DNA from 3 places in the Bradyrhizobium sp. USDA 4341 genome. Region 1 is predicted to be linked to each of the others. Evidence: predicted binding sites of a transcription regulator. Region 1 holds the regulator's gene; each other region holds the start of a gene.
What was found. Region 1 encodes HrcA, which represses chaperone genes, less so after heat shock. Its sites were predicted from a motif close to GTTAGCACTCNCNNNNNGNGAGTGCTAAC; they were not measured.
Positions count from the first base shown of each region.

Region 2: a site for HrcA is predicted at 1,697-1,725, ahead of ACVIGB_RS49370 (co-chaperone GroES). Genes of this name have one in related genera too.
Region 3: a site for HrcA is predicted at 1,918-1,946, ahead of ACVIGB_RS24080 (co-chaperone GroES). Genes of this name have one in related genera too.

Region 1 covers NZ_JBSSGO010000002.1:5,361,144-5,370,731, reverse strand. Annotated here, with positions in the region: gene rsmI (16S rRNA (cytidine(1402)-2'-O)-methyltransferase) at 1-473, opposite strand, end outside; gene ACVIGB_RS31460 (penicillin-binding protein activator) at 795-2,009, shown strand; gene hemW (radical SAM family heme chaperone HemW) at 2,204-3,361, opposite strand; gene rdgB (RdgB/HAM1 family non-canonical purine NTP pyrophosphatase) at 3,348-3,983, opposite strand; gene rph (ribonuclease PH) at 3,995-4,708, opposite strand; gene hrcA (heat-inducible transcriptional repressor HrcA) at 4,881-5,969, shown strand; gene grpE (nucleotide exchange factor GrpE) at 6,134-6,739, shown strand; gene ACVIGB_RS31430 (VOC family protein) at 6,785-7,210, opposite strand; gene ACVIGB_RS31425 (helix-turn-helix domain-containing protein) at 7,278-8,120, opposite strand; gene pncA (bifunctional nicotinamidase/pyrazinamidase) at 8,145-8,855, opposite strand; gene ACVIGB_RS31415 (hypothetical protein) at 8,953-9,588, opposite strand, start outside.
Region 2 covers NZ_JBSSGO010000002.1:9,361,657-9,371,244, reverse strand. Annotated here, with positions in the region: gene groL (chaperonin GroEL) at 1-1,202, opposite strand, end outside; gene ACVIGB_RS49370 (co-chaperone GroES) at 1,344-1,661, opposite strand; partial or broken gene ACVIGB_RS49365 (alpha-amylase family glycosyl hydrolase) at 2,046-2,249, opposite strand; gene ACVIGB_RS49360 (diphosphate--fructose-6-phosphate 1-phosphotransferase) at 2,451-3,608, opposite strand; gene ACVIGB_RS49355 (GMC family oxidoreductase) at 4,303-5,907, opposite strand; gene ACVIGB_RS49350 (aldehyde dehydrogenase family protein) at 5,950-7,356, opposite strand; gene ACVIGB_RS49345 (helix-turn-helix domain-containing protein) at 7,458-8,414, opposite strand; gene ACVIGB_RS49340 (ABC transporter ATP-binding protein) at 8,548-9,258, opposite strand; gene ACVIGB_RS49335 (ABC transporter ATP-binding protein) at 9,255-9,588, opposite strand, start outside.
Region 3 covers NZ_JBSSGO010000002.1:3,807,225-3,816,812, reverse strand. Annotated here, with positions in the region: gene groL (chaperonin GroEL) at 1-1,350, opposite strand, end outside; gene ACVIGB_RS24080 (co-chaperone GroES) at 1,527-1,823, opposite strand; gene ACVIGB_RS24075 (hypothetical protein) at 2,143-2,661, shown strand; gene ACVIGB_RS24070 (hypothetical protein) at 2,828-3,082, opposite strand; gene ACVIGB_RS24065 (hypothetical protein) at 3,290-3,769, opposite strand; gene ACVIGB_RS24060 (protein phosphatase CheZ) at 4,311-5,087, opposite strand; gene ACVIGB_RS24055 (L,D-transpeptidase family protein) at 5,396-6,205, shown strand; gene ACVIGB_RS24050 (DUF2076 domain-containing protein) at 6,413-7,255, opposite strand; gene ACVIGB_RS24045 (ChbG/HpnK family deacetylase) at 7,464-8,306, opposite strand; gene ACVIGB_RS24040 (glycosyltransferase family 2 protein) at 8,303-9,349, opposite strand; gene hisG (ATP phosphoribosyltransferase) at 9,489-9,588, opposite strand, start outside.

The DNA.
Region 1 (9,588 bases):
AGCGCCGCAACCGACAGCGCTGATAGCACCGACGATGGCCCCGGCACCGCGATGACGGCATGCCCGGCGGCGCAGACGTCGCGCACCAGCTTGAAGCCGGGATCGGAGATCAGCGGCGTGCCGGCGTCCGAGACCAGTGCGATCGAGGCGCCCTGCGCCAATCGCTCGAGGATCTTGGGCCGGGCCTGGGCCGCGTTGTGCTCGTGATAGAGCGCCAGCTCGGCGGTGATTGCGTAACGTTCGGTCAGCCGGCGCGTGATCCTCGTGTCCTCGCAGGCGATGACGTCGACGCCCGCCAGCGTTTCCAGCGCGCGCAGGGTGATGTCGCCGAGGTTGCCGATCGGGGTCGCCACCAGATGGAGCCCGGGCGCGGCCTTTGGCGCCGCCAGCTGCTGGCCGGCGATCGAAAAGGTCCTGGCCGCTGTGCCTGTCGTGGCATCGGAATGGTGGAGGGAACTGGCTTTTGCGCGCATAATGGCAATCTAGAGCGTTTTCGAGCGAAGTGGATACCGGTTCGCGTGAAGAAAACGCGTCAAAACAAGAAACTAGAGCCCCGTTCCGATTCAATCGGAACGGGATAGGCTCTAGAGGGATGGCAGCACTTGCGCCACATCCGGAAACCGCGATGACGGTAGGCGGTTGCCGAGGGAAACGGGAGCCGCGGCAACGGCGCCGCGAGGCCATAATCCTTTTGTTTTAGTTAACTATTCGCCGACAATATGCCTGAATCCACCCGCCTCATCAGAGCTGGATGGAGTCCTGGCCGATCCTGGTCGGTCAAGAGAAGAGAGACGATGGCAGGCCCGCATCACCGCACGTCCCCGCCGTCGGGCACGACCCGGCGAACCGCGCTTGGTCTGCTCGTGGGCGCGCCGTTGCTGAGCGCCTGTTCCGGCGTCCAGCAGAGCCTGAGCCAGTTTTCCAGCCCTTTCAGCGGCAACCAGGAAGCCGGTCCGGCCGGCCCGCCGCAACAGCCGCAGGCGGTCGGCACGGGGCAGGTCAAGATCGGACTGATCCTGCCGCTGTCGGCCTCCGGCAATGCCGGGCTCGCCGCGCAATCGATGCGGAACGCCGCCGAAATGGCGCTCGCGGAATTTCAGAACCCGAACATTCAGCTCCTGATCAAGGACGATGGCGGCAGCCCGCAGGGCGCGGCGCAGGGCACCCAGCAGGCGCTGTCCGAGGGCGCCGAGATCATTCTGGGGCCGCTGTTCGCGGGCTCCGTGCCCGCCACCGCGCAGCTGACGCGGCCGCGCGGAACGTCGGTGATCGCATTCTCCACCGATTCGAGCGTCGCCGGGCACGGCGTCTATCTGCTGAGTTTCCTGCCGGAGTCCGACATCAATCGGATCGTCGACTACTCCGCCGGGATCGGAAAGCGCTCGTTCGCCGCGATGGTGCCGGATAACGCCTATGGCAACGTGGTCGAGGCCGCATTCAAGCAGGCGGTCGGCCGCAAGAACGGCCGCGTCGTCGCATTCGAGAAATATGGCGCCGATCGCGCAACGCCGGCGCGGACCGTGGCCCAGGCGCTGGGCCAAGCCGATGCGCTGCTGCTCGCCGACGACGGCGATTCGGTGGTGGCGACCGCTGACGCGCTGACCGCAGCGGGTGCCAATCTGCGCAACATCCAGCTGCTCGGCACCGGGCTTTGGGACAATCCGCGGGTGTTCGCGAGCCCGGTCCTGCAGGGCGGCCTCTACGCCGCGCCCGATCCGTCCGGTTTCCGCAGCTTCGCCGGCCGCTATCGCGCCAAATACGGCGGCGAGCCGGTGCGCACCGCAACGCTTGCCTATGACGCCGTGGCGCTGATGGCGGCGTTGGCGCGCACCCAGGGCGCGCAGCGCTTTGCGCCGGAGACGCTGACCAATCCATCCGGCTTTGCCGGGATCGACGGTCTGTTCCGTTTCCGCTCCGACGGCACCAATGAACGCGGCCTTGCCGTCATGAAGGTGGTGTCCGGCGGCGGCACGCCGGTCGCCGGCTCGCCGAAGAGCTTTGGCGCTTAATTTTCGTCAGGCGGTCAAGCTGCCTTGTCGAGCGCCGGAACCCGCCAGCCACTTTGCATGGGGTTGTTTTTCCATATTTTGGCAGCGTGCACCTTGAGCGTTCTCGAGCGAGGTGGATACCGGTTCGCGTGAAGAAAACGCGTCAAAACAAGAATCTAGAGCCCCGTTCCGATTCAATCGGAGCGGGATAGGCTCTAGGCGGCGAGATCCGCGACGACCGCGTCGAGCACCGGGAATCCCGACTTGGTCACGCGCAGCCGACCGTCGGCATCGACGGCGATCGCGCCTTCCTCGCGCAGCATCGCGATCCGGTGCGGATCAAGCTTTCGGCCGGCGAGCTTCGCATAGCGCGTGGGATCGATACCTTCGGCGAGCCGCAGCCCCATCAAGAGGAATTCGTCGGCGCGCTCTTCGCTGTTGAGGCTGTCGTCGGTGACGACGCCATGACCGCGCTCCTCGACGTTCAACAGCCAGGCCTCGGGGCGCCGCTCGGTCGCGGTCGCGTGCCTGACGCCGTCGATGTCGAGCCTTCCATGCGCGCCGGGGCCGATGCCGGCATATTGCTCGCCGCGCCAATAGACGAGGTTGTGCTTGCACTCGGCGCCGGTGCGGGCGTGGTTGGAGATCTCGTAGGCCGGCAATCCCTCGCGGGTGCAGACCTCCTGCGTCACGTCGTAGAGCGCGCGCGCGGTCGCTTCATCCGGGGTCTGCAATTTGCCGGCGGCATGCAGCCCGAAGAACGGCGTGCCTTCCTCGATCGTGAGCTGATAGAGCGACAGATGCTCGGCCGCTTCCGAGATCGCCTGCTTCAATTCATCGGCCCACATCTGGGGCGTCTGGTCGGGCCGCGCGTAGATCAGATCGAACGAGTAACGGTCGAACGCGGAGCGCGCGATCGCAACCGCGTCGAGCGCCTCGCGCGCGGTATGCAAGCGGCCCAATGCCTTCAGCGAAGCATCGTCCAGTGCCTGTACGCCGAGCGAGACGCGATTGACGCCGGCTGCGCGATAGCCGCGAAAGCGCGTCGCCTCGACGCTGGTCGGATTGGCCTCGAGCGTCACCTCGACATCGCGCGAGACCTGCCAGTGCTTGCCGATCGCATCGAGCACGGCGCCGACGGTCTGCGGCTGCATCAGCGAAGGCGTGCCGCCGCCGAGGAAGATCGAAGACACTTCGCGTCCCGGCACCCGCGCGGCGGTGGTCTCGATCTCGCGGGCGAACGCGCGCACGAAGCGCGCTTCGTCGACCGGCGCGTGCCGGACGTGGCTGTTGAAATCGCAATACGGGCATTTCGACAGGCAGAACGGCCAGTGCACGTAGACGCCGAAAGCTTCTCGTTCAGCGTGGCTCAAGGCAGATCTCCGCGAGCTTCACGAAGGCGCGGGCGCGATGCGACAGGCCGAGTCCGAGCGGCGGCAGGCCGTGCTTCTCGATACTGCTCATCTCGCCAAAGGTCCGCGTATACCCGTCGGGCAGGAAAGCCGGATCATAACCGAATCCGGCGGTGCCGCGCGGCGGCCAGACCAGGGTTCCGTCGGCGCGGGCCTCGACCTCTTCGAGGTGATCGTCGGGCCAGGCCACGCACAGCGCGGAGACGAAGTGCGCGTTGCGCTGGTCCGGCGCGATGGCGCCGCGCTCCTGCAGCAGGCGCTCGATCCGCGTCATCGCCGCCATGAAGTCCTTGCCCTCGCCGGCCCAGCGCGCCGAGTAGATCCCGGGCGCGCCGTCGAGCGCGTCGACCACGAGGCCGGAATCGTCGGCGAAGGCCGGCAATCCCGTCGCCTTCGCGGCCGCGATGGCCTTGATTGCCGCATTGGCGCGAAAGCTGTCGCCGGTCTCCTCGGGCTCGGCGAGACCGAGATCGCCGGCCGACACCGCCTCCACGCCGTGCGGCGCCAGCAGTTCCCGCATCTCGGCAAGCTTGCCGGGATTATGGGTGGCGATGACGAGCCTTCCGGTGATTCGGCGGTGCATGACCAATCTGACTACGCCACCGCGATCTTTTGCAAGTCGACCAGACGCGCGACACCTTTGCGCGCCAGGGCCATCAGCGCCAGGAATTCACCTTCCGAGAACGGCGTCTTCTCGGCGGTGCCCTGCACCTCGATGATGCGGCCGTCGCCGGTCATGACGAAATTAGCGTCGGTGTCGGCCTCGGAGTCCTCGGCATAGTCGAGATCGAGCACCGGCGTGCCCTGGTAGATGCCGCAGGAGATCGCCGCCACGTTGTCGCGCAACACGTTGGTCTTCAGCATGTTGCGGGTCTTCATCCAGTTGATGCAGTCGGCCAGCGCCACCCAGGCACCGGTGATCGAGGCGGTGCGGGTGCCGCCATCGGCCTGGATGACGTCGCAATCGACCGTGATCTGGCGCTCGCCGAGCGCCTCGAGGTCGACGGCCGCGCGCAGCGAGCGACCGATCAGCCGCTGGATCTCGACCGTGCGGCCGCCCTGCTTGCCGGCGGAGGCCTCGCGGCGGGTGCGTTCCAGGGTGGCGCGCGGCAACATGCCGTATTCGGCGGTGACCCAGCCGCGGCCCTGGCCCTTCAGCCATGGCGGCAACCGCTCTTCCAGCGTGGCGGTCACCAGCACATGGGTGTCGCCGAACTTCACCATGCAGGAACCCTCGGCATATTTGACGACGCCGCGTTCCAGCGACACAGGACGCAGTTCATCGGGCGCACGGCGGCTTGGCCGCATTGGAAATCCTCCAGAATTCCGAGAAAGTGGGTTGGGCGTGCTTGTAGGAGGGGGAAGCGGCAGCGGCAAGGGTTTTCGGCCCCGGCATGGTTCGGTGCCGGGGAGCCCAATGCATGCTTGTCACCGGCCTCCGGGAGCGACAGATTAGGTAGCCATTGTGAAGGACTGGAGTGTGACGCACCACGATCCGATAGGCCTGATCGCGCCGCATGCCGGGCTCGCCCAGCTCAACGAGCGTTCGCGCGACATTTTTCGTCAAATCGTCGAAAGCTATCTCGCGACCGGCGAGCCGGTCGGTTCGCGCAACATCTCGCGCCTGATCGCATTACCGCTGTCGCCGGCCTCGGTCCGCAACGTGATGTCGGACCTCGAGCAGCTCGGCCTGATCTATGCGCCGCACACCTCGGCGGGCCGGCTGCCGACCGAACTCGGCCTGCGTTTCTTCGTCGACGCGCTCATGCAGGTCGGCGACCTCACCGAGGCCGAGCGGCAATCGATCCAGACCCAGCTGGCTGCGGTCGGCCGTGCGCAATCGGTCGAGGCGGCGCTGGGCGAAGCGTTGACGCGGCTGTCGGGGCTGACCCGCGCGGCGGCGGTGGTGCTGACGCAGAAGTCGAACGCGCGGCTGAAGCACATCGAATTCGTGCGGCTGGAGCCCGAGAAGGCGCTGGTCGTGCTGGTCGGCGAAGACGGCCAGGTCGAAAACCGTGTGCTGGCATTGCCGCCGGGCGTTCCCTCCTCCGCCCTGATCGAAGCGACCAATTTCCTCAATGCGCGGATCCGCGGCCGGACGCTGGCCGAAGCGCGGCTCGAGCTTGAGACCGCATTGACGCAAAACCGCGCCGAACTCGATCAGCTCACGCAAAAGGTTGTCGCGGCCGGCATCGCGAGCTGGTCAGGCGGCGAGAGCGAGGACCGCCAGCTGATCGTGCGCGGCCACGCCAATCTGCTCGAGGATCTGCATGCGCTGGACGATCTCGAGCGGATCAAGTCGCTGTTCGACGATCTCGAGACCAAGCGCGGCGTGATCGATCTGCTCGGCCGTGCCGAGCGCGGCGAGGGTGTGCGGATCTTCATCGGCTCGGAGAACAAGCTGTTCTCGCTGTCGGGTTCCTCGACCATTATCGCGCCCTATGGCGACGCCCAGGGCCGGATCGTCGGCGTGCTTGGCGTGATCGGACCGACGCGGCTGAACTATGCGCGGGTGATTCCGACCGTGGATTATGCCGCGCGCATCGTCAGCAAGATGCTGGGCGGCTGACCGGAGCGGATTTCGCTTTCATTTGACGGGTTTTCGTTGCTCAAGCCGGAGGTCCCTGTTCCCGAAGCCGGTATGTTGCGCTTGATTTTCGCCGCTCAAAGCACGATATCCCGGGCAGCAATCCCCAAGATTTGAACCGACGCGAGTTTTCGAGAAGGCAAGCCATGACCGATCCGAACCGGGCCAATGACAACACCGAGAATTCGGCGCCGACGGGTGAACCCGTGGTCTCGAAGCCCTACATCATGCCTGACGATCCCGAGGTGGGATCGGCCGAGGCGCTGGCCAAGGAACTCGCCGAGGCGAAGGACCGCACGCTGCGCACGCTGGCCGAGATGGAGAACCTCCGTCAGCGCACCCGCCGCGAGGTTGCCGACGCCAAGACCTACGGCATCACCGGCTTCGCCCGCGACGTGCTCGATATCGCCGACAATCTGCAGCGCGCGATCGATGCCGTGCCGGCCGAGACCAAGGAATCCGCCGATCCCGGCCTGAAGGCGCTGATCGAAGGCGTCGAGCTGACCGAGCGGTCGCTGCTCAACGCGCTGGAGAAGAACGGCGTCAAGAAGTTCGATCCGATCGGCGAGAAGTTCGATCCGAACTTCCAGCAGGCGATGTTCGAGGTGCCTGACACCTCGGTGCCGTCGGGCACGGTGGTGCAGGTCGTGCAGGCCGGCTACATGATCGGCGACCGCATCCTGCGTCCGGCGCTGGTCGGCGTCTCCAAGGGCGGCGCCAAGGCCGCTCCGAGCGCCGACATCACGGTCTGATCGCTTCGACGCCGGCCCTGAAGCCGTGAGCTTGCTGCTGTCGTGTCACGGCAGCGGCTTCTCATGAGCCTTCGGCCAATAGGTGCCGAAGCTCCAGAGATTTCCTTCCGGGTCACGGCAGGCGAAATCGCGGCTGCCATAGTCGGTGTCACGCAGTTCCATTTCGATCTTGGCACCCGCCGCCCGGGCCTTCGCATGCAGGGCGTCGGGATCGTCGACGGCGATGTAGATTGAATCGGTGCGGCGGCCGGTGACATCGCCGACCAGCCTGCCATAGGCATCGTCGCGGCTCTGCCCCAGCATCAGCATCGAGGAACCGTAAGCGAGCTCGGCGTGGTGGATCACGCCGCCGTCGCGGTAGACCACGTGCTCGGTGAATCCGATCACCGTCTTGAGCCAGCCGATCATCGCCTCGGCGTCCTTGCAGCGCAGGGTCGGGTAGATGCGCGGGGGTTCGATGTCGTGCGTCATGTCACAGGCCTCCTTGGCTGATAGTGCCATCCTGCACGAGTCGATGCGGCTTCGGCTTGAAGGTTTGTTACCAGTCCTCGGAACGAACCAGCCGGCCACCGGTCAGCGCCTGGCGGCGCGCCCAGGCTGTTGGCGGTTCGCCAGCGAATTCGACGAATTCGCGGGCGAGGTGGGCCTGGTCGGCATAGCCGCTTTCCGCCGCGATCCCCGCCCAGCCGAGCCTGGATCCGCTTTGCGCAAGCCGGCTCGCCCGATGAAACCGCATCATGCGCGCCAGCGATTTGGGCGCGAGGCCGAGCTCGGATCGAAACCGGCCGACCAGATGCTTGCGGCTCCAGCCGATCTCGCCGGCCAGTGCCGTGATGCTGATGGCGCCGGCCGAACGCGCCAATCGTCGATAGGCGAACGCGATTTCGGGAGACGGCGTGTGGCCGGCGCGGCGAAGCACGAACGCCTCGATCAGGTCGAAGCGGCGCTGCCAGCACGACATAGCGCCGAGCTGTTCGCGCAGATGACGGCCATCATGCCCCAGCACGTCCTCGAGTTCGATCATGCGTCCGGCAAGCTCGGTCACGGCGCCGCCGAAGAAGCTGTAAGCACCAAGCGGGGTGAAATCCACCTGCACGCAGGCGGCGTGGCCATCGGACTCGATGTAGACCGGTCCCGCATAGAGACCGGCAGCAAAGCTCTGCTGGCGGTCGCTCGCTTCAGGCTCGCGCCCGAGCGCGATCAGGAATGGGGAGCCGAAGCTGATGATCAGCGGGACGATCAGCGGTGCGGTCTGCCGCTGCGCGAACCGGCCGGCCGCGGTCTCGCGATAGCCGGTCATCGCAGCAATCAGTCCCGCGGTGCGCGGCGATGGTGCGCGCTGCACGAATTCAAATGCGACGGGCGGCGCAAACTCGGCCATGCGAATCTCACGCGAGGCCGCGACTTACGCGATATCGGACGACTGGATCCTCTTGACGCCGGCCTTGTCCATGTCGGTCCAGGCCTTGGCGAGCGATCCCTGGGTGTCGATGCCGCGACAGGCGTCCTCCACGACATAGGTTTCGAAGCCGGCCTTGCGCGCATCGAGCGCGGTCCATGCCACGCAGAAATCGGTGGCGAGCCCGGCCACGAAAACCCGCTCGACATTGCGCGCCTTCAGATAGGCGGCGAGCCCCGTGGTGGTCTTGCCGTCGGCTTCAGTGAAGGCGGAGTAGCTGTCGACGTCCTTGTGAAAGCCCTTCCGGATGATCAGCTCGGCCTGCGGGATCGCGAGATCCTTCGCCAGCGAGGCGCCGTCGGTGCCCTGCACGCAGTGGTCGGGCCACAGCACCTGCTTGCCGTAGGCGAGGTCGATGGTCTCGAACGGCTTCTTGCCGGCATGGACCGAGGCAAACGAGACGTGTCCCGGCGTGTGCCAGTCCTGCGTCATCACCACATTGGCAAAGCTCTTGGCGATCTTGTTGATCACCGGCACCACCTGCTCGCCGTCCTTCACCGCGAGGCTGCCGCCGGGCAGGAAGCAGTTCTGGACGTCGATCACGAGCAGCGCGGAGCCGTCGTCGGGCTTGATCGCAGCCGCCCAGAGGCTCCTGGGAACCAGGGTCGCAAGCGCCAACGTGCCGAGGCCTGCAACTATCTGTCGTCGATCCAACATCGCGCCCCTCCTCGCTTTGATACCGCGCGAGGAGGCTAGTTCCGTTCGGCGAACGGCGAAAGTGGGATTTTTCCAACCGGCCTTGCGAAGGGCCCGATCAGCCGCGCGGCTGGATGCCGTCGCGGACTGCGCGGAAGCGTGGGAAGGCGGTCTCCCAATCGGTGCGCGGCGAGCTGCCGATGATCCGCAGCGATGTCTGTGCGCCGAACCGCAGCCACTGCACGATGGTCACCGGGGTGTTGTCCTTGCCGCTGACCGCGTCGATCCGTGTCTCGAAGCCGGGCTGGCCGTCGATCCGGATCGGTTCGGACATGGTGATCCGCCCGTCGCGCACGCCGGGGATCGTGGTGGCGATCTGCTGGGCAAAGCGGCCGCGATCATCGGGCGTGGCCGGCGCCGAAGCGATGACGCCGAGCAGCATGAAGGGCTTGGCCTCAAGGCCCTTGTCGTCGCCGTCGGCCATCAGCAGCGCTGCGCCCGGCGCCAACATGCGGATGTTCTTGAAGCTGCTGAGCTCGGTGACCTTGAACGGCATCATGGCGAGCTGCTCGTCGACCGGCACATCCTTGCGGATTTCGGCGGAGGCGAACATCTGCCGGACGGCGTCGTCGGTGTAGATCTTGCCCGCGTTCTCCGGCACCTGCACCGCGACATAGCCGGAGAAGGTCGGCCCCGGCAGGATCATGGAATAGCGCCGCACATTGCTGGCGCCGTCGCGGGCGCTCTCCACGGT
Region 2 (9,588 bases), 4.0 Mb from region 1:
TGCATCGCGTCATCAACGCGATCCTTGCGCTCCTTCACCTCGACCTCGGTCGCGCCGCCGACGCGGATCACCGCGACGCCGCCTGCGAGCTTGGCGAGACGCTCCTGCAGCTTCTCACGGTCGTAGTCCGAGGTGGTCTCCTCGATCTGCGCCTTGATCTGCGCCACGCGAGCTTCGATGTCGGCCTTCTTGCCGGCGCCGCTGACGATCGTGGTGTTCTCCTTGTCGATCATCACCTTCTTGGCGCGGCCGAGCATCTGCAGCGTGACGTTCTCGAGCTTGATGCCGAGGTCTTCCGAGATGGCCTGGCCACCGGTCAGGATCGCGATGTCCTGCAGCATGGCCTTGCGGCGATCGCCGAAGCCCGGAGCCTTGACGGCCGCGACCTTCAGGCCGCCACGCAGGCGGTTGACGACCAGGGTGGCAAGCGCCTCGCCCTCGACGTCTTCAGCGATGATGACCAATGGCTTGCCGCTCTGCACCACGGCTTCCAACAAGGGAAGCAATTCATTCAACTGAGATAGCTTCTTCTCGTTGATCAGGACGTAGGCATCTTCCATCTCAACGCGCATCTTGTCGGCGTTGGTGACGAAATAGGGCGAGATGTAGCCGCGGTCGAACTGCATACCCTCGACGACTTCCAGTTCGGTCTCCAGCGACTTGGCTTCCTCAACCGTGATCACGCCCTCGTTGCCGACCTTCTTCATGGCGTCGGCGATGAACTTGCCGATCTCGGCATCGCCGTTGGCGGAGATGGTGCCGACCTGGGCGATCTCCTCGTTCGAGGTGACCTTCTTAGAGTTCTTGACGAGGTCGGCGACCACGGCTTCCACCGCTAGGTCGATACCGCGCTTCAGGTCCATCGGGTTCATGCCGGCGGCAACCGACTTGGCGCCTTCACGGACGATCGCAGCTGCAAGCACAGTCGCGGTGGTGGTGCCGTCGCCGGCCGCGTCAGCGGACTTGGAGGCGACTTCGCGCACCATCTGGGCGCCCATGTTCTCGAACTTGTCCTCGAGCTCGATCTCCTTGGCGACGGTGACGCCGTCCTTGGTGATGCGGGGAGCGCCGAACGACTTCTCGAGCACCACGTTGCGGCCCTTGGGACCGAGTGTCACTTTCACCGCATTATGGAGAATGTCGACACCGCGCAACATGCGGTCCCGGGCATCGACGCCGAATTTGACTTCTTTGGCTGACATAATGATCTCCCTTTTCGACTGGTCAGGTCCCGAAGCTCGCGCGACTTGGCGGGTCCTTGAGGGATGAAGACTTGAATGACGGCCTCATCCTTCGAGGTGCCTGTTGCGCCCGCCCCTATAATAAGGAAACGGGCTAAACGCTTAAGCGGCCTTCTTCTTGGTGGCGGGAACGTCGGTGAGGACGCCCATGATGTCACCCTCCTTCATGATCAGGAGGTCGACACCGTCGATCTTGACCTCGGTGCCCGACCACTTGCCGAACAGGACGCGGTCACCGACCTTGATGTCGATCGGGATCAGCTTGCCGGCCTCGTCACGGCCGCCCGGGCCGACGGCGATCACTTCGCCCTGGGAGGGCTTTTCCTTGGCAGTGTCCGGAATGATGATGCCGCCTGCGGTCTTGTCTTCGGCGTCGATGCGCTTGACCACCACGCGGTCGTGGAGCGGACGAAATTTCATGCGATCCTCCTTGGATTTTGTGATTTATTTTCTGGATTGGCAGTCGCAATGAGCGAGTGCTGGTCGCTCCTCACATAAGCCTACAACACTGGCCCGCAAGGGCTTCGGCCCAGGATGTTAGACTTTACCTCGAGTCCCTTGAGGACGAGGCCCTAGTACGATTGATAGCAGGCGAAATAGACATGCTGATAGACGGTGGCATTCGTGCTCGATTTGACCGAACGCTAGCGCGCCGAGGAAGCCCTTCGGGATAGCGAATACAAGCTCTGCCAAATCGTCGACGCCGTGCCAGGCATCATCCGGTCGTCGGGCCCGGACGGTAAGTTGGCAATGCAGATCGTCGAAGTCTGCCAGACTGCCGAAGCGTGGATCGACAACGCGCTAGTCTGCGACGTCATAGCCGAAATCAACCATCGGCGACGGGTAGACGGGGAAGATCCAGATCGCGTCGACCCCAGGGCTGACAAGATAGTCGAGCCGCCGCCCGATCCCCGTGAGGTCGCCGACGCCGTCGTCATTGGTGTCCTGAAAGGAATGTGGGTAGATCTGATAGATCACACCCGCCTGCCACCAGGCGCAGTCATGCAGCAGCCAATCCGAGCGGTGAAAATGAACTCTCTACTGTTGTGATCGGAAGACGACGGTTTTCTCTAGGTCTCGTACTTCGGACCGGTTGGAACTGTAGCCAAGCTCCGCACAAGGACGGCGTTGCCCACGAGCGGACGTCCGCGGTTGTACCAAAAAAACACTTCTGAGAGCCTCACGCTGAGAATGCCCTATCCGGAATTTTCACACGAACGGCAGGAAGATGTCGGGCCGTGTGGGTAGAAGCCGCCGAAAATAGCCCCGTCCCTCAGCCGAAACGGCACTGCTGCCAGCAAAGAAGTCGTCCGGCATATGACGCGTTTTGCCAGCCACACGCTCGAGCGGCACGATCTGAGGTTCGATGCGGTCGCCGTCATAGTGTAGCACCACCGAGCCACTGCCGGTTAAGGCGCTCTGCGCGGCAAATTCGCCTGCGGCGAAAGCCTCCTTGCGGTCGGTTTCGTCGATCACGCCGATATATCCGCGTGGTAGATAGCCTAGCGTATCGACGCGCGCCCTTGCCTTGCGAAAACGCGATTTCAGCGCTTTCTGGATTTCGACGCCTAGATCGCCGCCGGTCAATTGCAGATTGCCATGGGCGTCGCGCTCGACCGCCCCGCCCGCCAGCGCCTCGGTGAGAGGCCGACCCATCTCGTCCTGCACGCCCTCGGACATCGAAACGATGCAGCGGCCCAGGCGCGCATAAACCGCATCGACCTCGTCGAGGAACCGGGGAACCGAGAACGGCTGTTCCGGTGTGTAGATCAGATGCGGCGCATCGTCGGGCGATTGCTGCCAGCCCGCGGCGGCGGCGGTGAGAAAGCCGGCATGACGGCCCATAACGATGGCCACATGGATGCCGGGCATGGCGCGAAAATCGAGATCGATGCTGACAAGGGCGTTGGCGACGAAGGCGGCGGCCGAGATGAAGCCGGGGACATGATCGTTCTCCATCAAGTCGTTATCGATCGTCTTGGGGGCATGCACGAAATGGCAGGAGCCACTTGACTGTTGACGCAGCAGTTCGAGCGTTCCTGCCGTGTCATTGCCGCCAATATAGACGAAGGCACGGGCGTCGAGCCGGTCCAGCGCCGCGAGGATATCAGAGCATGTGTCGGGATCTGGTTTGTCGCGGGTCGAGCCGAGCGCCGAACTGGGCGTATTGCCGAGGCGGTGCAGATCCGCCTCGGGGACGGCGGTGAGGTCGACGACGTTGTCCGCCGTGAGGCCGCGCACGCCATAGCGCGCGCCGAGAATCTGCAACGACGGATCATGCCTGCGCGCGGCAAGGATGGCGCCGCACAGCGTCTGGTTGATCACAGCGGTGGGGCCGCCGCCCTGGGCAATGACGATCGATGGCATGAATCCTCCATGTCTTATTCTTGCTGTGCCGCCCGCGGACAGTGAGAGACGATTGAAGCGAAGATTATCCAATCCTGCAACGAGCTGTGGCCTGCAGCGAATGGATCTTTGGATCTGCGTCTTGCTAACCGTGCTAGAGGTCGCGCTTAGGAAGGACCGCCTTGCGCCAACTGCGGTCCATCGACGATCGACTTCGACAATCACCAGCTTGCCAGCAGGTCGCGCCCACGCCCGTCTACTGCTGACGCTGAAGCACCCGGTTCGGCGTGCTCACATCGTTTGTCTCTAGATTTTCTTTGGTCTCCCGGTGCACACGTCGTGCACACGCTGTCCTCTAACCAATTGAAAAGCTTAAACTCTGGCTCCAATCCATCATCGGGCCACGGAAAAGAGATAGTTCTGCGATTTCAATGGTTTACCTTGGAATTCAAAGGGGTATCCATAAACATGTGCGCTTCAAACTAGGCCGAATTTGCGCACGCTTGTACCCGTTTTGACCTGCCAGTGCACGCGTAGCGCACACAAAGCGGTGCGTCGCCCGGAGGAAGTCCAATCATGCTGTCCCGGAAGCAGATTGCGCTCTGCTCGGTGCGGTCGAGATCGAGGCCGCTCAGGGCTGCGCGCGGATGCGCCGACACCTGCTTCGACCGCGGCGTATTCGTCCGCGCGCTCGGCGACACGGACCCCAACTGTCTCACGAGGCGCTTGTCAATTCCGCCTCTCCCAAGATGAAGCGAGCTGCCCGCTCCCCGATCATCATGGTTGGTGCGTTGGTATTTCCCGAGACGAGCTGCGGCATGATTGAGGCATCAGCGACACGAAGGCCTTCGACCCCACGCACCAGCAGTTGTTCGGAGACAACCGCCATCGGGTCGCCGGAGGGCCCCATCTTCGCCGTTCCGGAGGGATGAAACACGGTCTTCGAGATCGCGCGCACATAGTCGGCGAGCGCATCGACGTCGTTCTCGACGCCGGGCTTTGGCAAAGCGCGCCGCTTGATCAGACGCGCCAGCGAAGGCGCCTCGGAAATGCGAATGGCAAGCTGGACTCCTCGCACGAGAGTGTCGACATCCGCTCGCTCTGCCAGCGAATTGGCAACGAACAGCCCCGGGTCGGCCGGATTCGGCGATCTCAGGCGAACAGTTCCACGGGACTGAGGGCGCAGGACGCAGGGGCCGATCGAGATGCCGTGTCCGGGCTCGGACGGCCGATCTGCAAAGCCGTTGAACGTCGGCAAGACGTGAAACTGGATGTCCGGCTCGCCGGTTCCGGCGGTATCCGCAAAGCCGCCGGACTCCACGACCGTTGATGTCAGCAACCCGGTCTTGGTCAAAAGGTACTGCATCATGTGCGATGCGGCCCGAAGGCCCTTGTCTTCGCCGAAGATCGAGATCGGATCCCTGGTCTCGCACTGAACGGTCGCCTCGAGATGATCCTGGTAATTCTCGCCGACCCCGGGCAGATCGGAAACGATCTCGATTCCATGTTCGCGCAGATGCGCAGCAGGTCCGATCCCCGACAGCTGCAGAATTTTCGGTGTCGCCAGGGCGCCGGCAGTCAAGATCACTTCGCGCCGCGCCTTCACGGTCGAACCGTCCTCGAGCAGCACGCCGCTCGCCCGCTTGCCTTCGAACACCACCTTGTGGACCCGCGTCGCGGTCCTGATGGTCAGGTTGGCGCGTCGCTCCGCCTCGCGCAGGAAGGCTTCGGCGGCGCTGCGGCGGCGGCCGCGGCTCGTCGTCGTCTGGTAGAAGCCGACGCCCTCCTGGCGCGCGCCGTTGAAATCCTCGTTGTAGGGGATCCCCGCCTCCTGGGCGGCGCGGATGAACGCCCAGGACAACGGATGGCCGTAGGCACGATCGGAGACATTGAGCTTGCCGCTCGTGCCATGATACTCGCCGGACAGCCGCTGGTTGGCTTCAAGATCGCGAAAAACCGGAAGCACCTCATCGTAGCTCCAGCCGCGGCATCCCATCTGCGACCATGTATCGTAATCCCGCCGCGATCCCCGGATGTAGACCATCGCGTTGACCGAACTGCCGCCGCCGAGGACGTGCCCCTGCGGTACGATCGATGGGCGCCCGTTCAGGCCCCTCTCGGGCTCTGAAGCATAGACCCAGGCGTCCCGTCCCTTCTCGAGCACCTTGAAGAAGGTCGCAGGGATGTGGATGAACCGGTCGGTGTCGCGCTGTCCGCTCTCCACCAGCAAGACATGATTGCGCGGATCTTCAGACAGGCGGGACGCCAGCACGCAGCCGGCGGAGCCGCCGCCGGCGACGATATAGTCATACTCCTGCATATCACTTCCTGCGACGCGGCCGATTCCGACCTGCTCCCCCGGTTAAACAAACACGGTCTGGACGGTGGTGAACTCCTTCAGCCCATCGACCCCGAATTCCACGCCGAAGCCTGACTGCTTCACGCCGCCAAACGGCGCATTCGGCTGAATGGCGCCGTGCTTGTTGATCCAGACCGATCCGGATTCGATGCGTTGCGCGACCGCCTTCGCACGCGCGAGGTCGGTCCCCCAGACCGAGCCGCCGAGCCCCATCGAGCTTGCATTGGCTTTGGCAATCGCGTCCTCGACGTCGGAATATCGGATGATCGGCAGAGCCGGGCCGAACTGCTCCTCGTCCACCAGCCTGCAGCCGTGATCGACGTCGGCAACCAGCGTCACAGGATAGAAGTAACCTGGGCCGCCGGACGGATCGCCGCCGACCAGCACGCGACCGCCCTTCTTGCGCGCCTCGTCGACGAAGGCCGAGACGATCTCGTACTGCCGGCGGTTCTGCACCGGGCCGAGTGTCGAGGTCTCGGAAAGACCGTCGCCGACGACGATCTGCTTCGCATAGGCCGCGAGCTCGCGGCAAAGCTCGTCATGGATACTGTCGTGGACATAAAGCCGCTTCAACGCCGCGCAGGTTTGCCCGCCGTTGATGAATGCGCCCCAGAACAGACCCTCGACGATCTTCTTCGGATCGGCATCCGGCAGCACGATTCCGGCGTCGTTGCCGCCGAGCTCAAGCGTCAGGCGCTTCAGGCTGCCCGCCGCGTTCTGCATGATCTTGCGGCCGGTTGCCGTCGATCCCGTGAACGTCACCTTGCCGATTCCGGGATGCGCCGACATCAGGCTGCCGATCTCGTTGTCGCCGGTGACGACATTCACCACGCCCGGAGGCAGTTTCTCGTTGATCAACTCGACCAGACGGATCGTACTCAGCGGCGTCAATGGCGACGGCTTGATGACCACGGTGTTGCCCGCGCGGATCGCCGGGATGACATGCCAGCACGCGATCATGACCGGCCAATTCCACGGCGTGATCGAACCGACGACCCCGATCGGCTTGCGGTGCAACTCGACCCGTCCTTCGGCACCGTCCTGCAGGACCTCCACCGGCAGCGACAAGCCGCTGGTATGGCGTGTCCAGGCCACGGCGCCACCGATCTCGAAGCGCGAACCTAACCCGTTCAGCGGCTTGCCCTGCTCGAGCGTCAGGAGCCGCGCGAGCTCCTCGGCATGCTGCTCGATCGTATCGGCGATCGCGCGACAGGCGTCGGCACGCTCGGTATCGGGCCGGTCCTTCCAAATTTCAAACGCCTTGGAGGCGGCCGCAACCGCGGCGTCGAGATCGGACGCAGCCGCGAGCGGCATTCCGCCGACGACGGCGCCGGTCGACGGGTTCAGGACGTCCTGGAAACGATCTGTTTCGATCCGGCGCCCGTCGATAAGCAAGCCCCAGCGCTGCATGCAATCTTCTCCTCACGACAACGACTGGCTTCAGCAAAAGCCATCGCACGGCCAATGTCTTGGAAAGGAGCGCGGTTTCGCTTGGACGGGAGCGCAGCAGGCTATCGGCGCGTGACGTCGGTCGGCGAGCAGTCGAAGGCCCGCTTGAAGCAGCGGTTGAAATAGGAGATGTCGTTGAAGCCGGACGAATAGGCGATCTCGGCGATGGTGCCGCCGTCAGAACCGCGCTGCCGTTCCAGCAGGCGATCCTTGGCCAGCCGCAGCCTGCGATCCCGGATGAAGCTGGTGACGGTGGTTCCGACCGCGCTGAAATCCTCCTGCAACGTGCGCATAGAGACGCCGAGACGATTGGCGAGCCATTGCGCGGTCAGCCACTCCGCCGTGAGATGGCGGTCCACCAGGGCCCGCGCGAATTCGAGCCGCCCCGACGCCCGCTCCTTCGGACATAGCGGGGTGTCCGGCGGATCCGCGGCGAACGCCTGCCGGGTTGCCTGCAGCAGCAATTGCCGCAATTCGCCGGACCGCTTGTGGCTCGACGGCATCTGCAACATCTTGGCAACCAGCGCTCGTAGCATCGTCGACATCGGATCCTCGGCGCCGAGCCGCCGTGACACCTCGAAGTCGTTCGGCTTCTCCGACAGCAGCAATTGCCGCGGCAGATGCACCGACAAATGATTGCTGAACTGGCCGTTGAAGAAGAAATTCGACGGCAGCGAGGAATCGACCAGGATGCAGTCGCCGGACGAGATGATGCTCTGATGCCCTTGCTGCTCGACCCCGCACACCCCCTGCAACTGAACCAGCAGAAAGAAGTGCTCGCCGTAGTCCTGGCGAATATCGCGCTCTGCGCGGCGAACCACGTCGACGTCGGTTGCGACCTGGACGATCTCCATGCCTGCGGCATCGCGCAGCACAACGCCGCCATTGACGAAGCCGCGCTCCTCCTGGCCAAACGGATTGAACCGTCCGCACACGGACCGGAGCTTGTCCCTCCATTCCTCCAAAGGCGGCTGTCCCCAGACTTCAGGAGTCCAGCTGCTAAACTCCTGGAGCTGCATGCGCTCCTCCCTGGGAAACGCCGTCGAACGGCGCTTTTGATAACATGTTAAGCACCTCCTTTGCCGTGTCAACGGGATTCCGGCACGGAGATGCGGGCACGGCACCGCAACCAGGGTCGCAACGACGATGTGCTTATGCGAGATAGGCGCTGTGCAGGATGGCGGGATTGTCGATCAATTCTCGCGGTTCGCCGGAAAAGCAGATCTTGCCGCGTTCCATCACGTAGACCGCATGGGCGATCTTCAGGGCGATGTGCGTGAACTGCTCGATCAGCAGCACGCCGACCCCTTGCGCGGCCAGATCCTGCAACACCGGCACCAGGCGGGCAACGACAACGGGGGCAAGACCGAACGACAACTCGTCGGCGAGCAGATAGCGTGGTTTGGCAATGATCGCCTGCGCGAGCGCCACCATCTGCTGCTGTCCCCCCGACAGATTGCCTGACCTGGCCTGAAGGCGTTCACGCAATTCGGGAAAGGTGCCGAGTGCAACGTCGATCGCCGATCTCATTTCGGCGCGCGGCAGATGGCTGCCGGCGACCTTGAGATTGTCCTCGACGCTCAGCTCGTTCAGGACCTGGTGTCCTTCGGGGACCGCAGCCAGCCCGCTCGCGCGAATGGCCTCCGGTCGCAAGCCCCTGATCGAGCGTCCGTCGAGATTGATGGCGCCCGAGGTCGCAGGCAGGACGCCGGCGATCGCCAGCACGAGACTGCTCTTGCCGGCGCCATTCGCGCCCAGCAGCGCAGTGATCCGGCCAGGCGTGAGCGACAGATCGACGCCGTGCAGGACCGCTTTGCCGTTGCGGGCGAGATCGAGACCCTGCACTGTAAGGCCGGCGCTCACGTCGCATCCTCCAACACACCGAGGTAGGCCGCCCGCACCTTCGGCTCGGCCAGCGCGCTTGCCGTCGGCCCGTAGGCGATCGCGGAGCCGAAATCGAGCACCAGCGTTGCCGCGCAGGTCGCCGAGATCAGGTCGACGTCGTGGTCGACCAGGAGCACCTGGGCCCCGCAATGGCCGTGAAGCTGCCTGATGACGTCGCGCAGATGCTCACTCTCATGCTGGGCGAGACCCGCGCCCGGTTCGTCCATCATGATCAGCCGCGGACGGCCGACCATGGCGCGGGCGATCTCCAGCATCCGCCGCTGATAGGCGTTGAGGTCGCGGCCGAGC
Region 3 (9,588 bases), 1.6 Mb from region 1:
CGGAGCTTCGAGCGCCTTGAGCACGATGTTGATGCCGGCCTGGACGTCGGCATTCGGGTTGGTGAGACGGCCGACCGCCTTCTTGGCGCGCAGCAGCGCGACGCCGCCGCCCGGCACGATGCCTTCCTGCACCGCGGCGCGGGTCGCATTCAGCGCGTCCTCGACACGGTCCTTCTTCTCCTTGACCTCGACCTCGGTCGCGCCGCCGACCTTGATCACCGCAACGCCGCCGGCGAGCTTGGCCAGGCGCTCCTGCAGCTTCTCACGGTCGTAGTCCGAGGTGGTCTCCTCGATCTGCGCCTTGATCTGGCCAACGCGGGCGTCGATGTCCTTCTTCTTGCCGGCGCCCTTGACGATCGTGGTGTTCTCCTTGTCGATTACGATCTTGCCGGCGCGGCCGAGCATGTTGACCGTGACGTTCTCGAGCTTCATGCCGAGGTCGTCGGAGATCAGCTGACCGCCGGTCAGGATCGCGATGTCCTCCAGCATCGCCTTGCGGCGATCGCCGAAGCCCGGCGCCTTGACGGCGGCGACCTTGAGGCCGCCGCGCAGGCGGTTGACCACCAGCGTCGCCAGCGCTTCGCCCTCGACGTCCTCGGCGAGGATCAGGAGCGGACGGCCCGACTGCACCACGGCTTCCAGCACCGGCAGCATGGACTGCAGGCCGGTCAGCTTCTTCTCGTGCAGCAGGATGTAGGCATCCTCGAGCTCGGCGGTCATCTTCTCGGCATTGGTGATGAAGTAGGGCGACAGATAGCCGCGGTCGAACTTCATGCCCTCGACGATGTCGACCTCGGTATCGAGCGACTTGTTTTCCTCGACGGTGATGACGCCCTCGTTGCCGACCTTCTGCATCGCCTGCGCGATCATCTTGCCGATCGCGGCATCGCCATTGGCCGAGATGGTGCCGACCTGGGCGACTTCCGAAGAGGAGGCGACCGGCTTGGCACGCTTCTCGATGTCCTTGATGACGGCGGCGACCGCGGTGTCGATGCCGCGCTTGAGGTCCATCGGGTTCATGCCGGCGGCGACCGCCTTGGCGCCCTCGCGCACGATGGCCTGCGCCAGCACGGTCGCGGTGGTGGTGCCGTCACCGGCGGTGTCGTTGGTCTTGGAAGCGACCTCGCGCAGCATCTGCGCGCCCATGTTCTCGAACTTGTCCTCGAGCTCGATCTCCTTGGCGACGGTGACGCCGTCCTTGGTGATGCGGGGAGCGCCGAAGCTCTTCTCGATGACGACGTTGCGGCCTTTCGGGCCGAGCGTCACCTTCACGGCATTGGCGAGCACGTCGACACCGCGCAGCATGCGGTCGCGAGCGTCTCCGGCGAATTTTACGTCCTTGGCAGCCATTGATTTGAACTCCTGGAATGATTGGATGCGGTCGCCCGGTATCTACGCCCGTCATTGCCGGGCTTGACCCGGCAATCCATCGTCCTTGCAAGACTCTTTCGAAGTTGATGGATGCCCGGATCAAGTCCGGGCATGACAGCGGAGCGAGCGCCGCGTTTCTCGAATTGGTCGTGGCCTTACGCCAGCACGCCCATGATGTCGGACTCCTTCATGATCAGGAGCTCCTGGTTGTCGAGCTTGACCTCGGTGCCCGACCACTTGCCGAACAGCACGCGGTCGCCGACCTTGAGGTCGATCGGGATCAGCTTGCCGGCCTCGTCGCGGCCACCCGGGCCGACGGCGACGATCTCGCCCTGGGACGGCTTTTCCTTGGCCGAGTCCGGAATGATGATGCCGCCCTTGGACTTCTCCTCGGCATCGATACGCTTGACCACGACGCGGTCATGCAGTGGGCGGAAGGTGGATTTAGCCATGACGTTCCCTCTTGGAGGCTCGGTTTCAGGTCCGGTTCATCGAGACCGGCGTTGAATGCCGGCCCGGTCGGCGCAAGGCAGGACGCCCGGCGCATTTAGCAATCGTGGTGCGAGAGTGCTAATTGTGCGCCGGGAAATATGGCTTGGCGCAGTTTCTGTCAAGCAAACGGGTTAAGGCCTTGGTGAGGCCAATATAGGATGGTGGACCGGAAACCAAATCGTAGCGATGACGTAATTTTGTCAGACGTCATTGCTCCGCCTTAAGTTTTACGCTTGGCTGCATGACGGGTGCGGCCGGGAGATAGTTCGGGGGATGCATATGATCAGGTCACTCAACGCGCGATTGGTCGCACGGTTCGCGGCTGTCTCGGCGCTGACGACACTTTTGGGGGCGTGCGGCAGCATGAGCCTGCCGTCGTTGTCGTCGAACCCCCAGCCGGGGCCTGTCGAACCGGGAGTGGCACCGGAGATGCCGGCGTCGATCCGCCCCGACGAGATCGTCGGCCGCTGGGGCCTCGCCTCGTTCCAGAATCCCGCCGACCGCGCCCGCACCGAGGCCGCCGCACGCGGCCAGTGCAAGCAGCCTTACGCGATCGGCGCCGGCCAGAACGGCGGCGTCATCATGCATCTGGCCGACCAGGCCACCCCGCAGGAACTGCGGCTGAAGGGTTCCCCGAGCGGCAAGAACTATATCGGCCCACCCGGACCTGTGCCCGGCGAGCAGGACCGCGAGATCATCTCGTTCGACGGCCGGGTCTTGATTACCCGCTTCGTCGACAAGGACGCCGCCGTCCGCTACGGCAACATGGTCTACGTCCGCTGCGCGCCACGGGCGTAACGGCAAGGCATCTGCCTATCCCCGGCTAGCGCCACATCGGCAGTCTGCCTTTCCTTGTCGGCGAGGCCGGATTGCATCGCCAGATGCCAATCCGGGTGAGGGGTCTCTGTCCGCGGGTGATCCTCTTGCGATTTGAGTAAGCGGCGACAACCGCTCATCCGGCGTGCTACCGCCGCACTCCGACGCGATTGACGCCGCCATTCATATTGCCGCCCGCGTTATGACGAACCGCAGCACGCGCCACCGGACGAGGCCTGAGCACGACGCCTGCCCTCGCCACGCACCCCCCCGGATACCCGACGTACTGGCAATAAACGACGGCCTTAGCCGGTGCCGGACTGAGAGTGACACCTGCAAAGCCCAGCACAAGGCTGGCCGCAATTCCCGCAACTGTCACGGACTTGGTCGAAAAAATCTTCATCTGACGCATGGTGATCCTCCTCATCGCACGTGAACCGTATGGTGATTGAGCCGCTGCAGATGCGACCCAACGCATCGTCGGTGGCAAAGGATGTGTGATGTTGATGTGGATCAATGCCGGGCGTGCCTTGCCGCTATGCGCGATCAATTGACTTCGTCGAGAGGGCGGCTCGAGGAGCCGCCCTCTCGCGGTGCCGTTGCGCGGACTTCACTGACAGACGTACATGTGGCCGTCAGACATTTTCGTCATCGTACCGGGTTCGCAGCCGATACCATTGGCTGCCTTGTAGTCTGTCCATCCGGCATAACCGTAATACGGACTGACCCCGTGGTAGGCTCGTGCCGGATAGTAGGGCTGGCCAAAGTGGGGATCCGTCTGGGCGGCATATGCATCGGTCCAGTTATTCGTGCCCCAGCCAGCATAGACCGGCGCAGTGGCGGCTGCCGTGGCGACCGCGGCCGTGGCGGCGATCCCCGCGCCGACTCCGTACCCGTACGCAGCGCGCCGGGTGTGGCGACGCGCAACGCCCGCGACGCTCACGGGCGTCAGCGGTCGGCCCACACGCGCCTGGGCGCTTTCGACTGACGCCGAAATGCCGCCCTGCTCGGACCAGGTGATGGAGAACAGTGTCGCACAAGCGAAAGTCGAGAGCGCAATTGCAGTATTCCTGACAATTCTTCGCGTCATGTTCGATCTCCAGTGTTGAGTACTCCAGTGGCTCCCCCCATTCAGTGATTCCTCAACAAGCCGCAGGTATCAGCGCCCAAGAAACCCGCCGTGCATCGTCACGGTTTCAATGACGGCCGCGCCCGGGCGAAGCCTGTTCGCCCTCGGATGCGCGCGCAACGAGTGGCCGGCAAAGCTGTACTGTGTGTTGTGTGAAAGTGCGAAGCCCCGCTCGGGGCGACCGGATTCACTCCGGAAATCCGATGCAACCGGCACCCAATGTTGGCTTCCGGCACACGCATGACAACTTCCTCACACACAGTATGCGCCTGCGACAGCGGACCTGCCAGCAAATTTGCAGGTGTCACAATTGGCACAAACTGCATGCGGTCGAGACAGGGGTTCTGACTGATGTGTCACCTGACGTGGATGCAAGGAAAGCTGCCGCGCAAGGTCACAAAGCGGCGACCGTGATGATCCGACAACTCACGGGCTAGACCCATCGCCTAAACAAAAACGCCGGCCCGAGGGCCAGCGTTTCGTCTGTATCTACTCTTATCGCTCAATTGAACATCGCGTCGATGTCGTCCTGCGAGGCGTGGCCGGCGTCGCCGTCGAGCTTCGGGCCGTTGAGCAGGCGGGCATCGCCCTCGCGGGTGTCGACGATCGGCGGGACGTGGGTCTTGATGGCGTCGACGCCGCCCCAGATGTTCATCATCTCGTTGATGTGCTGTTCGATGAACTTCATCGTGTGCATCACCTTGCTGATGCGCTGGCCGGTGAGGTCCTGGAAGTTGCAGGCCTCGAAGATCGAGACCACGCGCTCCTGAATATCTTCGCTGAGCCGCTTCTGCTGGTCGGGCGTGACGTTGTTGGCGAGCGCGGTCGCGGCCTGGTCGATCGCCTCGACCGCTTCGAGGATCTGCTGGGTGGCCTGTTCGGTGCCGCCGACCACGGCGCCGAGCTCGCCATTGACCTTGGCCATCTCCTCGCCATTGAAGCTCTTGCCGTGCAGCACGGCGATCTCGCGCTTGGTGCGGCTGATCGCGTCGTGGATCAGGTCGAGCTCGACCTTGAGCTTCTCGCACTGTTCGACCTGCGCGCGGTAGGTCTCGAGCAGCGCATGCGTCTCGGCGACTTCGCGGGCGACGGCGGCATCGACGCTGTCGCCGGTGCGCTGCGCCGGTGCTGCGGCCATCTGGGCGCGGATCGAGCGAAGCTCCGCCATGATCTCCCGATGCATCGGACCGAGTTCGGCGCCGCCGGCAACTTCCGGCTCCGGCATCACGACTTCACCCATGGCCTGCTCGACACGAAAACGCTTACGCTTCACTGACATGATTTCATTCCCGCCCCTTCACTGCAGTCCGTTCTAGCGAGAGGTGATTTAACGTCAGGTTCACGCGGGAACAGTTTGCGCCGAGCGCGCAGCGGCTGCGATACCGGCGATTAACCATGTCGCCGCGGCGTTCACGCAAAATAAACGCTGTCAGGCAAAACCGCGCTGCATTGCCGACGTGGTGAATCGAAACGGCCGATCCGTTTACCAAACCGATGCGGTTTTCATTGCTTATTGACCACGTGCAACGGCGCAAGTGCGCTCCGTCCACGTCACACGTCACGACGAAACCAGTACAGAGTACGTCGATGTTCAGGAAAACCACGCTTGCGCTGCTCGCCGGCGCTTCTTCGCTTATCGCAATTCCCCAACATGCCATGGCGATCGACGCATCGGCTCAGCCCGAGCCCACCGTGATCTACGCCAACCAGGGCGCACCGCAGCCGCCGATGCGCACCGCCTATGTGCAGCCGCAACGCTCCAACATGGGTGGCGGCTTCATCGAATTCCTGTTCGGCGATGCGCCGTCGTCGCAGGGGTATTCGCGAGAGCCGATGTATCAACAGCAGCCGGCCTATTACGGCAACCGCCAGGGGCTGCCGCCGATGGATCCGCAGCAGCAGATGATCCGGCAGCAGGAGGAGGCGGCCGGCGATCCGACGCAGCGTCCGTTCGATCCCCGATATGAAAAGCAGCTGGTCGATTACAGCGGCAAGGAAGGCGCCGGCACCATCGTCGTCGATACGCCGAACAAGTTCCTCTATCTGGTGCAGGGCGACGGCCGCGCGCTGCGCTACGGCATCGGCGTCGGACGGCCCGGCTTCACCTGGGCCGGCGTCAAGACGATCTCGGCGAAGAAGGAATGGCCGGCCTGGACGCCGCCGCCGGAAATGCTGGCGCGCCGTCCCGACCTGCCGCGGCACATGGAAGGCGGCCCGGAGAATCCGCTCGGCGCCCGCGCGATGTATCTCGGCTCCTCGCTCTACCGCATTCACGGCTCCAACGAACCCTGGACGATCGGCACCAACGTCTCGTCCGGCTGCATCCGGATGCGCAACGAGGACGTCATCGACCTCTACGGCCGCGTCAATGTCGGCGCCAAGGTCGTCGTGATGTGAGGTGGTTTTGAAGCAGCTGCCGCAAAGATGGTGTCGTCCCGGCGAAAGCCGGGATCCATAACCACAGGCGGTTGTTACTGAGAGAAGCTGTAGCCCCAGCCGTGTCAAATCTCGCACGGTTGTGGTTATGGGTCCGGCTTTCGCCGGGACGACGGAATCAAAACGGCCGCTCGATTGGAGCGGCCGTTGTCGTTTCAGCGATCGCGTTTACGCGTAATCGCTGTTGTCGTCGCCGCCGTTGTCGTCGAAGTCGTCGGCGTCCTGATCATCGTCACTGTCCCGGTCGGCCTGCGCCTGGTCGAACGCGCCGGCGCGCGAGCCGGAATCACTGTCGCGGTTGGAGCTGATGTCGTTGACCCCCGCGTCACGGGCAAGGTCGCTCGACGACTGGTCGCCGCCCCACGGACGCGAACCGCCGCCGAGGCCGCCGGCGTCCGCCAGCGACTGGTGGCCGCTGCCACCCATCATGCCGCGGATGCTGGAGAGCAGCAGCCCGCCGCCGACCACGCCGGCCGCGGCCGCAGCCGCAGTGCCGAGGAACGAACCGCCGCCACCGGGCGCGCCGCCGCCGAAGGCCGGGGGCTGCGGGCCACCATAAGGCTGTCCGTATTGGGGCTGACCGTATTGGGGCTGACCGTATTGCTGCGGCGGCTGGCCGTAGCCGCCTGCCTGCTGGATCGCCTGGCCGGAGTTCCAGACCGGGCGGCTGCCGCCAACATCCGGCGGGCGCACCGGCGGCACCGAGCCGTGCGGCTGCTGCTGGCCCTGTCCGAAGATCGCATCGCGCATCGAATCGAGGAAGCCGCCGCCCTGCTGCTGTGCTCCCTGCTGCTGGCCGACCGCGGCCTCGAGCTCCTGGATCCGGTCGTGGGCGCGCTTCAGCGCCTCGTCCTGCACCAGCGCGGTCTGCACCAGCGTGTAAACCGCATTCGGCGCGCTGCGCAGGCCCTGCATGATCGCGGACATGGCCTCGTTGTCGCGCGGGGCATTCTCCAGCTTGGCGAGCCGGTCGAAGAGATCGTCAATCAGTTGGCGTTCTTGCGGTGTCATGGCGTTCTCCATCGCGTCGATCGAATCGGCGCGCGGCTCATGTAGGACGGGCTTTGTGGCGCAAGGAGTGGGGGCCAGAATTAAATTTCTGTATGCGACAATACGACCGGCGGTTTTCGTGAACCCAAAGCGTTTTCGAGCGAACCTGCCCCGCACTTGATGCGGGGTGGATCCCGGTTCGCGTGAAGAAAACGCGTCAAAACAAGGGTCAGGCCAGTGTAACTTTATTCAGGGCCAGCAGCGCGGGGAAATCCTCGCCTGCGAGATAGGCATGTTCGATCTCGCGCTGCGTCGTCAGCGGGTCGAGGTTTTTCAGGGTTTCATCGACGAAACCGGGATGGCACATCACGAGCCCGTCTTCCGGCAGGCCGTCGAGGAAGCCCTGCATCAGGCCTGCGAATTCGCTGCCGCGCGTAAAATCGTAGGCGCCGGCGAAGGCCGGGTTGAAGTGCAGGCCCGATCGCTGGGCCTTGATCCGGAATTGCGTGCTGAGCACGTTCAGCACCAGCGCTTTCGGCGCCGTCAGCTGGCGCGCCAGCGGGCCTTCGCGTCCGCACTGCCGCACCCAGGCCTTGGGCGCGCGCTCCTTCACGGCGCGCAGGAAGCCGTCGCGCACCTGCGGGAACAGTTGAGCGTGCTGGTGGCCGTCGACGAAATCGGGCGCGCGGCCGAACATTTCGTGGAAGGCGTCGAGCTGCGCCAGCACCTCGGCATGGACCAGATCGGCATCGAGCCGATGCATCAGCCCGGCGCGCAACAGCCTCGGGAACGGCAGGAACATGTCGCCATCGAGCGGACGGAAATGCATCGTCAGCGGCCGGAACGGCGCGGTCAGCGTCACGTGCAGCCCGATCGCACAGCGCGGGCTTTTCGCGACCGAAGCCTGCAGCGCAGCCGCAGCCTCGCGGCCGATTGCCGGCGTCACCATCATCACCGACGTCGCATTGAGACGGCCGCGCTCGATCAGGTCGCGGATCGCGCGGTTGACGCCGTCGCTCAGGCCATAATCGTCAGCACACAGCCAGATCCGGCGCGGCGAAGTCTCGCTCATTCGGCCGCGGTCCGCTCGGTGGCGCTTTGCGCCGCGCCGCCGTCGGCGTGCTTCTCGGTATGCTCGGCGACGAAGTAGATCGGCCGTGCCTTCAATTCGGAAAGGATCTTGCCGATATATTCGCCGACGATGCCGATCATGATCAGCTGCACGCCGCCGATCGTCATGACGCCGATCATCAGCGAGGGATAGCCGGGGACCTGCTTGCCGGTGGTCAGCACTTCCCAGAGGATCGAGAGGCCGAACAGGAAGGCCGCGCCTGCGAGCAGCGCGCCGAGCAGGCTGGCGAAGCGCAACGGCGCCACCGAGAACGAGGTCAGGCCCTCGATCGACAGGCCGATCAGCCGGCCGGCATTGAAGGTGGTGACGCCATGCGCGCGCGGCGCTGGCTCGTAGTCGACGCGGATCTGCCTGAAGCCGATCCAGCTGGCGAGGCCCTTGAAGAAGCGGTTGCGCTCCGGCAATTGCCGCAGCGCCAGCGCCGCGCGCGGCGACAGCAGGCGGAAGTCGCCGGCATCCTCGGGAATCTTCTGCCGCGCGCCCCAGTTGATCAGCGCGTAGAAGCCGCGCACGGAAAGCCGCCGCAACGCCGATTCATTGTCGCGATGCGCCTTCGCCGTGTAGACCACGTCGTAGCCGTCATCGATCCAGTGCGCGACCAGTTGCTCGACCCGGGTCGGGGGATGCTGGCCGTCGCCGTCCATGAACAGCACCGCGCCGCGGCGGGCATGGTCGAGGCCGGCCATCAGCGCCGCCTCCTTGCCGAAATTGCGCGACAGCGACACCACCTGCAGGTCGAGCCCGTCGGCGGCCAGGCCGCGCGCGATGGTCAGCGTGTTGTCCGCGCTGCCGTCGTCGACATAGACCACTTCGCAGTTAATGCCGTAACGGGCGCGCAATGACCGGGCGAGGTCGATCAGCCGTTGGTGCAGCGCCACAAGCCCGGCGGCCTCGTTGTAGACGGGCACGACGATGGACAGACCCTGCGCGGCGGCGGTCTTGGCGGTTGTGGTCAGGCTGGAAACGTCAGAGCCCAGCATCATCGGTCAGGTTCCAGAACTAGAGCGTTTTCCAGCGAAATCGGGTTCGCCTTCGCGTGAAGAAAACGCGTCACAACGAGAGATCATGAACACAATATGGTACCGACGGCCGGCTGTCGCCAACATGAACGGCCCCGCCCGCTCATTGTCGCAGGAACGCCTCGAGCTTGGCGAACAGCGGGTTCTCGCGGTCGAACACGTAGTCCAGCGACACCACCGACACGGTTTCGGCACCGTGCTCG